One region of the Vibrio hyugaensis genome, then DNA from elsewhere that is predicted to be linked to it. Evidence: predicted binding sites of a transcription regulator. Region 1 holds the regulator's gene; each other region holds the start of a gene.
The links. Region 1 encodes CRP, which controls carbon source genes, mostly activating them, when cyclic AMP is high. Its sites were predicted from a motif close to TGTGANNNNNNTCACA; they were not measured.
Positions count from the first base shown of each region.

Region 2: the regulator CRP is predicted to act here: its motif matches at 1,551-1,566, upstream of C1S74_RS13700 (CTP synthase).
Region 3: the regulator CRP is predicted to act here: its motif matches at 2,209-2,224, upstream of malT (HTH-type transcriptional regulator MalT).

Region 1 is NZ_CP025794.1:2,505,096-2,508,298, reverse strand. Features, by position in the region: gene C1S74_RS12400 (phosphoribulokinase) at 1-750, shown strand, start outside; gene crp (cAMP-activated global transcriptional regulator CRP) at 990-1,622, shown strand; gene C1S74_RS12390 (DUF1338 domain-containing protein) at 1,854-2,645, opposite strand; gene astD (succinylglutamate-semialdehyde dehydrogenase) at 2,908-3,203, opposite strand, start outside.
Region 2 is NZ_CP025794.1:2,759,491-2,762,693, reverse strand. Features, by position in the region: gene C1S74_RS13700 (CTP synthase) at 1-1,466, opposite strand, end outside; gene mazG (nucleoside triphosphate pyrophosphohydrolase) at 1,618-2,415, opposite strand; gene relA (GTP diphosphokinase) at 2,622-3,203, opposite strand, start outside.
Region 3 is NZ_CP025795.1:355,233-358,435, forward strand. Features, by position in the region: gene malT (HTH-type transcriptional regulator MalT) at 1-2,013, opposite strand, end outside; gene C1S74_RS18825 (glycogen/starch/alpha-glucan phosphorylase) at 2,583-3,203, shown strand, end outside.

The DNA of each region.
Region 1 (3,203 bases):
GGCGATAGCTTTCACCGTTTTACTCGTCCAGAAATGGACGTCGAAATCCGTAAAGCCCGCGAGCAAGGCAAACACATCAGTTACTTTGGTCCACAAGCCAATGACTTTCCGGGGTTAGAAGAGTTCTTTCGTCAGTTTGGTGAAGATGGCACTGGCAGCGTGCGCCGTTATCTGCACACCTTTGATGAAGCGGTCCCATATAACCAAATGCCGGGCACCTTTACACCTTGGCAAGATCTGCCAGAAAACAGTGATGTCTTGTTCTACGAAGGCTTGCATGGTGGCGTGGTGGATGGCGATGTCAATGTGGCACGTCACGTCGACTTTCTAATTGGCATGGTGCCAATCGTCAACTTAGAATGGATTCAAAAGTTCGTCCGTGACACGCGCGATCGTGGCCACTCAAGAGAAGCGGTCATGGATTCGATCGTGCGCTCAATGGATGACTACCTAAACTACATCACCCCGCAGTTCTCTCGAACGCACATCAACTTTCAGCGTGTCCCAACGGTCGATACATCCAACCCACTCAATGCCAAAGGCATCCCAAGTTTAGATGAGAGTTTTGTTGTCATACGCCTTCGCGGCATAAAGAATGTCGACTTTCCTTATTTACTGGCAATGATTGATGGCTCATTCATGTCTCGCCACAATACTATTGTGGTACCGGGCGGTAAGATGAGCTTTGCAATGGAGCTCATAGTAAGGCCGATTCTGCAGCAACTTATCGAAACAGGGAAAATTGGCTAAAAACCTTGCCATCGTAGTGTTTACTTTTCATACCGTGATCATGTGCACAGTTTTGCTTACAAAATCTCAATGATGGCACGATTAAAATCAAGAAATCGTTTTCGAAAAAGGATACTATTTCTAACCGAAACACAAGAGAGCTTGCAGCATATAAAAAGTGCTCTTATTCTAGTAGGCCAATTCAGGCTTAGCTAAAATATGGATAGCGCAAGCGTACCCTGCAGAGGAAGTGAGATATTATGGTTCTAGGTAAACCTCAAACCGACCCAACATTAGAGTGGTTTCTTTCACACTGTCATATTCATAAGTACCCATCAAAAAGCACGCTAATTCACGCGGGCGAAAAAGCAGAGACTTTGTACTACATCGTTAAAGGTTCTGTTGCGGTTCTTATCAAAGACGAAGAAGGTAAGGAAATGATCCTTTCTTACCTAAACCAGGGCGACTTCATTGGTGAACTTGGTCTATTCGAAGAAGACCAAGAGCGTACAGCTTGGGTTCGCGCTAAATCTCCTTGTGAAGTGGCTGAGATTTCTTTCAAGAAATTCCGTCAACTTATCCAAGTTAACCCAGACATCCTAATGCGTCTTTCTGCGCAAATGGCTCGTCGTCTACAAGTTACTAGCCAAAAAGTGGGTGACCTAGCGTTCCTAGACGTAACTGGTCGTATCGCTCAGACTCTTCTGAACCTTGCTAAACAGCCAGATGCGATGACGCACCCAGACGGCATGCAAATCAAGATCACTCGTCAAGAAATCGGCCAAATCGTTGGCTGTTCTCGTGAAACAGTAGGTCGTATCTTGAAGATGCTAGAAGAGCAGAACCTAATTTCTGCGCACGGTAAAACTATCGTTGTTTACGGAACTCGTTAATCTCGATTAACGTTTAAAAAATTTAAAAGCCACCAAATGCAAGTTTGGTGGCTTTTTTGTTTTTAAGAGCTGAGAATAGGGAACGGAAAACAAAGAGCCGAGAATTGGGAACACTGCGTTCCGAGAGCGGACTTCGTCCTTCGAGATATAGCCCTCTCAGATTCCGAGAGTTAAAGCCTCCCGAGGCGAAGCGTTTCCGAATTCATAGGGCATAGCCCGTTCTCGTATCTATTAACCGTTGGTGCTTTCGAAGATCTTATCTGCCGATGCAGCCACAAATCCTGGGTACAACTCACCGTTATCCATTGGATAGCGCTTAGCAAACTCGTAGAAGCCTCCAGGAATCACCTCAACGCCTTCAGTAAAGGTCACTGGCACTTTGTCTGCCATGGTCGATGATTGCTCTAGTAGCACCTCTGGCGTGCCTTTTACTTCACCGCCATTCTCGTTGATGGTGAAACCAGCAGTGCGTAGGTAGTCGTTCACTTGCTTCACTTCTTGATGCTGGTTGAGTTGATTAACGCTCACTGTGAAGTGGTTAGCTCCGTAACCGTGCGCAGCAAGCCAAGAAGCGTATTCACTCTCTTTCGCCAAGGTTTGGAAGTCAGCATAGCCGAGGTTCCACAAACGTCCGCCGTATAAGAAGTCACTGCCTGTCAGTTTAGAAGCATCAACCTGCTCTACCAATTTATGAACAATGGCTTGTAGCTCTGGTGAGCACTCATCCACTTTCAATTCACTGATGAAGACTTTTGGTTGTTTTGGATCTGGGTGCTCAAAATGTTTTGCTACCAGCTTTTTGCTTTCAAATACGTAGTCACCACAGGCTTTGTAGCCCACCGCCAAGAATGGCTTCGCTAACGTTTCAATGCCTAGGGGATCGACATTAAACGTACGTAGAGCAATATGGTCATTAATCAGAGGCTCATCTTCTTGAAGAAGTTGATGGACTTTAGCAGCGGAAGGACAAAGACGTTTAATGTAGTCTTGCCATAGCGATTCAAATAACACATCGGGCGTCATAACGACTCCTTGTTATGCAATGTAGAGTTAGGGGTAAGAGAAGTTGACCGCTCGTTCACAGCCCGGAGGCTGTCCAGAATCACGAACGAGCGGTCATCAACCTGTGACGGTATGTGTGGCATAAGTGCCAGTCAGTCAACACGCACTGGAGAGTCTTAAGCTCGCCTTTGGCGTTTGCCAGCGCGCTTACCAGAATCCTAACTTGGTAAATAGCTCCGGCAGAGAGAAGCGGCGATACTTTGTCACCGCTTCGTTTTCTCTATTACAGGCTTACACCCGGACTCAATGTGGCAGGCAAGACCGCCTCTTGTCCTTCCATTGATGCCATTGGATACGCACAGTAGTCTGCTGCGTAGTAAGCACTTGGACGTAGGTTACCCGACGCACCCGGACCACCAAATGGTGCGTCACCACTTGCGCCCGTTAGCTGGCGATTGCGGTTCACGATGCCGGCACGAATGTGGTCCACGAAGTATTCCCACTCTTGGTCGTCGGTTGAAACCAGACCCGCAGAAAGGCCAAAGCGTGTATCGTTAGCCAGTTCTACCGCTTTCTCTA
Region 2 (3,203 bases), 250 kb from region 1:
GATACTTTAAGGCCTGCTTTTTCGATTTGCGGACGAAGATTGTTGTTCACTTCATAACGGTGACGGTGACGCTCATGAATTGTCGCGTTGCCGTATAGTTCACGAGCTTTCGTACCTTTTTCTAGGTGACATAGCTGTGAACCAAGACGCATAGTACCACCAAGATCAGACTTCTCGGTACGTTCTTCAACTTTACCTTCGCCATCAACCCACTCTGTGATTAAACCTACCACAGGGTACTTCGTCTCTTTGTTAAATTCTGTTGAATGTGCACCTTCCATACCCGCTACGTTACGCGCGTATTCGATCAGTGCCACTTGCATGCCTAGACAGATACCTAGGTAAGGAACGTTGTTTTCACGAGCGTATTGAGCTGCGCGAATCTTACCTTCGATACCACGGTCACCGAAACCGCCAGGAACAAGGATTGCGTCTAGACCTTCTAGGATCTCAACACCCTTGTTCTCTACGTCTTGAGAATCAACGTACTGAATCTTAACGCTCAGACGGTTCTTAAGACCAGCATGTTTCAACGCTTCGTTTACTGATTTGTATGCATCTGGTAGTTCAATGTACTTACCAACCATACCAATCGTCACTTCTGCCGTTGGGTTAGCTTCTTCGTAAATTACTTGTTCCCACTCAGACAGGTTAGCTTCTGGCGCATTGATGCCAAAGCGAGCACAAACAAGATCGTCTAGACCTTGAGCTTTGATTAGCTGAGGGATCTTGTAGATAGAATCTACATCTTTCATTGAGATAACTGCTTTTTCTTGTACGTTACAGAAAAGAGCAATTTTCTTACGTTCGTTAGCAGGGATCATACGATCGCTACGACAAACTAGAATATCTGGTTGGATGCCGATAGATAGCAGCTCTTTAACAGAGTGCTGAGTTGGCTTAGTTTTCACTTCGCCCGCAGCTGCTAGGTAAGGAACTAGAGTTAGGTGCATGAACATTGCGCGTTCACGGCCTAGTTCTACAGCAAGCTGACGAATAGCTTCCATAAATGGTAGTGATTCGATATCACCTACCGTACCACCGACTTCAACGATAGCAACATCATGGCCTTCAGAACCTGCGATTACGCGGTCTTTGATAGCGTTAGTGATGTGAGGGATAACCTGAATGGTTGCACCTAGGTAATCGCCGCGACGTTCTTTACGTAGTACGTCTGCATAAACACGACCTGCAGTGAAGTTGTTACGCTTAGTCATCTTGGTGCGGATGAAACGCTCGTAGTGACCAAGGTCAAGGTCAGTCTCTGCGCCATCTTCCGTAACGAACACTTCACCGTGTTGAGTTGGGCTCATTGTGCCTGGATCAACGTTGATGTAAGGGTCAAGCTTCATCATAGTCACTTTAAGACCACGAGCTTCTAGAATAGCGGCAAGAGATGCTGCTGCAATACCTTTACCTAGAGAGGATACAACCCCGCCAGTAACAAAAATGTAATTTGTCGTCATGTTTAACCTGAAATTGGTTGAATGAGGGAAATGGAGTGCTTCTGGACGGGACGTAAATATACCAGAAGCTCCTTAACGCCACAACGTGAAATCTATCACACCGGAATTTTTTATTTTTTGCTTCAAATCAAAGTCGAGTATTCATGCAATTTCAGCTTTGCTCTTCTCGTTTCACTTCATCCCACATCGAATCGAGTTCATCTAGAGTAAAGTCTGTGAGTTGCTTACCGTGCGCTGCAACTTTAGTTTCCACGCCTTTAAAGCGTCTTGAGAACTTTAGATTTGCTTTGGCCAAAGCGACTTCAGGGTCTTTGCCTAAGTGACGAGATAGGTTGACGGTCGCAAATAATAAGTCCCCCAACTCAAGCTCTACCTTGGTTTCATCGGGGTTGACTTGAAGCGCCTCTTCCATCACTTCTTCAATTTCCTCTTGTACCTTCCCGACTACAGGACCCAGAGAGTCCCAATCAAAACCATATTTAGCGCATTTCTTTTGAATTTTTGTAGCACGAGAAAGCGCAGGTAGAGAGTTCGGTATTGAGTCTAGAATACTTTCTTCAGCTTTGCCTACTTGTGCTTTTTCTTTGGCTTTTTCCGCCTCCCAATTAGCGGTAATTTCTTCATCAGATTCAAACTCAACATCAGAAAAAACATGAGGATGACGACGAGTCAGTTTTTCATTCACAGTTTCGACGACGTCAGAAAAATCAAACAGCCCCTGTTCTTTTGCCATTTGGCTGTAGAAAATCACTTGGAACAATAAGTCACCCAACTCTTCTTGCAAGTTCGGCCAATCACGGTTTTGAATCGCATCCACCACCTCGTAGGTTTCTTCAATGGTGTGCGGAACAATGGTGTCGAAGGTCTGCTTTAAGTCCCATGGGCAACCGCCGTCTGGGTCACGCAACTTCGCCATGATTTGTTCTAACTGTTCAATTGGATGACTCATTTTCTCTGTTCCTTTAAACCTTTCTATCTAAAGAAAAAGGTGAGCAGCCAAAACCACTCACCTTTGTTATATGTTGATCAATTCTCTAAATAATTGAAGCTGTAGCTAGGCGGCAAGCGAGCGAGACTCCTGAGCATAGCTTGCCTATGTGATGGAGCGAGTGAGCGCAGGCAACAACGCTATCAGCTTCAAGTATGACGAGAATTTTAGCCGAGGCGTTTTACCGACATTACATCCTTGATCTGCTCAACACGTTTCGAAACGCGTGAGAACACTTCAAGATTGGTCACTTCAAGGTCAAAGTCCATGATCGACATTTGCGTGCGGTAATCGACACGACTCTTCATGCTGGTGACTTTGATTTTCTCGTTCGCAAATAGCGTTGTGATGTCTTTTAGCAGACCGCCACGTTCCATTGCTTCAACACGAACCGTCAAGATGTAAGAGCCGACAAAGCCGCTGCCCCAAACGGTATCAATGATACGCTCTGGTGCGTGATGACGAAGCTCCTCTAGTTGCTCACAGTCACTGCGGTGGACCGAAATACCGCGACCTTGGGTGATGTAACCTGCAATCTCATCACCTGGGATCGGCTGACAACAACGTGCTAGGTGTGTCATTAGGTTATCGACACCTTCGACTACGACCGCATCTTTCTTCGGACGACTTTGTGCTGGCGCGCGATTTTCTGCTTCTTGAAGTTTTTCTAGCGCTTGCTGGTCTTCCTCTTCCGCGGTTGGTTTGTTTACCAATGCGTTGATGTGGTTGATGATTTGGTTGATACGCAA
Region 3 (3,203 bases), on a different replicon from region 1:
CGCTTCTGTGTTACCGCGCGCTTGCCAGAACAAAATCAGAGAAAGTGAGGCGTTTGCGGTCCAATCTACGTGGTAAGTAGATTGTTTCATCAAGTGTTGGATGTGCTCAATGAATTTTCCTGCTTTATCGAGTTCACCACGGCCAATTGCAATACGTGCCAGCATTGAGTAGCTATGTAAGTGCTTGCTTGGTGAGTGATTTTCCAGAATTTGCAGACCTTTGTACGCACACTCTTCTGCTTCATCCAGACGGTTCCAACACCACAATACTTGAGCGCGAATACGCAGCAAGAATTCATGAAGGGGTACGTGCTGAAGCTGCTGGTCTTCGATCAGACGGAAGCCTGAGTCTTGCAGTTCAAATGCTGCTTGAACGTAACCTTGCGCAATCATAATTTCGCTTTGCTGCAGGATTGCCCACAACGCTTGGTGGTAAACCTGATACTGGCGAGCCAGCTTTTCGGTTTGTTGCATCATTGGCAATGCACGATCGAGCTTACCCAATACGTGGTTAACTTCACCGACGACCGATGTCGCCACGATGCGACTGCGGTACACGGTAGGGTCAAGTTGACTCAATGCCAGTTCGGCTAGTTCCAATGCACGCTCTGGTTGGTTACTGTTGATCGCAACTTGAGCGAGCAGGGCGTGAGCTTGGCCTTGGTAGCCAGAATCCAACTCGATATTTCGCTTAGTGTGTTCTTCTTCGGCTTCTGCCAACAACTCGCCCACTTGATTGTAACGGTGTTGGCTTTGCGCCAACCATGCTCGTAGCATCGACAGTTTTGGATGGCTGAAGAGTAACTCTTTATCCAGTTTGTTGATCGCCGATTCTAAGGTGGTTAACTCACCTTGGTTAAACATCTTCCAACCAAATTCATTTAAGATTTCGACGATCAAGTCGGTATCATGAGATTTCTGCGCATGATGAATGGCTTGATGCGGTGCTTTCTGGTTCAACCAAGCAACGGCGGCATTACGATGTAGGTCTTTTTCTTGTTGTGGAATTCGAGCAAGACGTTCATGAGAAAGGAATTCGCCAAATAAATTGTGGAAGCGGAACCAGTTTTGCTCACCTTCCAGCGGATAGATGAACAGGCCATAACGGTTCAGAGATTCAATCATACCTAGCGCGTCTTCACGCTGTGTGAGTGCGAAAACTAACTCATCATTGAAATGGTCCAGCACCGACACTTGCATTAAGAAGTGGCGTGTTTCGTGATCAAGCAAATCAAACACTTCCTCGACGAGGTAATCCCATAGGTGCGCATGATTAAACTGGGAAACCGACTCGACGGTTTGTGCCAGTGTGCGGTTTTGATGTTGTGCTTGCAGCGCGATCAATTGCAACGCGGATGGCCAACCTTCCACATAAGTACGTAGATTGTTTGCCATATCTTCATCAATGCCATCGGCAATACGTTGGTTGAAGAAACGTGTGGTTTCCTCTGTATCGAATGCCAACATTTCGTTGCCAATTTCGATCATTAAATCGCGTACGCGTAAGTTAGCCGTACCTAAAGGTGGTGCCGCACGGCTTGTCACAACCACGGTTAGGTTGTCTGGCATGTGCTTTAAGAAGAAGCGCATGGACTCATGAATTTCGTCGTTGGTGATCAAATGGTAATCGTCCAAAACGACGTAACACTCATGCTGAAAATCTGCCATCTCAGCGAAAACTTCGCTGAATAGAGAACGCAAAGACGAAAATTGACGTTTCTCAGCCAGTTTTTGAGCATTAGAGCAGTTGTAGTTGGTGGCTTTATTTAAGGCTTGCAGTAGATAGTTAACGAAGCGGAAACCATCGTTATCACTGTCATCAATGCTGTACCAGCCAACATTTGGTTTGTCTGACAGCCATTGTGCTGCCATGGTGGTTTTCCCGTAACCAGCAGGCGAGCGGAATAATACTAATTTGTAGTAAGGCGCTTGTTGTAGTAAGTCCAATACTCGCGGACGGACGATCGCGTTATGCAAACGACCTGGACGAGTAAGTTTAGATGGAATCCACATTATTGATTCTGTCCTTGTTTTTTGAGCTAGCGAAACTAGAAAACTGACCCACACCACTAAAAATTTTAGTTTGTATGAAAAGTGTACAGGCTTGTGAGTCGTTTGGGATGGTACGACATCAGAAATGCCTCTTACTTTGATCCACTTCCTAATTCTCGAGAGTTGATGAAAATGCCGTCAACTACGCCCTGTATTTGTGATTCTGGTCACTTAAACGTCGCTGGTATTGATTTCATGTAGTTTGAGTTGCACATCTATTACGAAAAAATTATCGATGTTAAAAGGCGTAATGTGATCGATTAGACAGTTTTTACATTGGAGTAAGAAGGGGTCATAAAAACCGTCATGAACAAATTTTAATCTTTCTCAAGATTGGTTGTGATCCGAATCACTAAGAACAGGGCGAGAGACAGCTGTGTTGCGATTTGGATCACTAACTTTTCAATGGTACCCCCTCTACGCCCTACCCCCTCCTCCCACGAAGGAGGAGAAACAGGAGGATGTTTATTCACAGAGGGAAATGCAGGATGTATGGCAGATGAATTACTAAATGACGTGAGAATTTCTTAATGAAACCAACTCAACAAAAACAATTTGACAAGAAGTCGTTCCAAGAGAGTGTGAAGAAGCATCTATCTGTAACTTATGCACACACGATTGAAAATGCAGACAGCCGTGCATGGTACCTCGCAATGGGTCGCGCACTGGCAGAATTCACGACTTGTGACTTGCTTGCTACAGAAGAAGATCCTCGCATCAAGAATGCGAAAAGCGTTAACTACCTTTCTCTAGAATTTTTAATCGGTCGTTTGACGGGTAACAACCTAATCAGCATGGGTCTTTACGAAGAGATCACTGAAGCAATGGCTGAACTAGGTCACAACTTAACTGACCTTCTAGAAGAAGAACGCGACCCATCATTGGGTAACGGTGGTCTAGGTCGTCTAGCGGCATGTTTCATGGATTCATGTGCGGCGCAAGAATTCCCCACTGTAGGTTACGGCCTGCACTACGAATACGGTCTATTTAAGCAGTCGTTCAAAGACGGCCGTCAACAAGAAGCACCAGACGCATGGCGCGGTGTAGAAGGTTACCCTTGGGAAGTGGCTCGTCCAGAGCTTGCGCAAGAAATCGGTTTCTACGGTCACGTTGAAGTGGTAAACGAGAACGGTAAAGAAGTTCGTAAATGG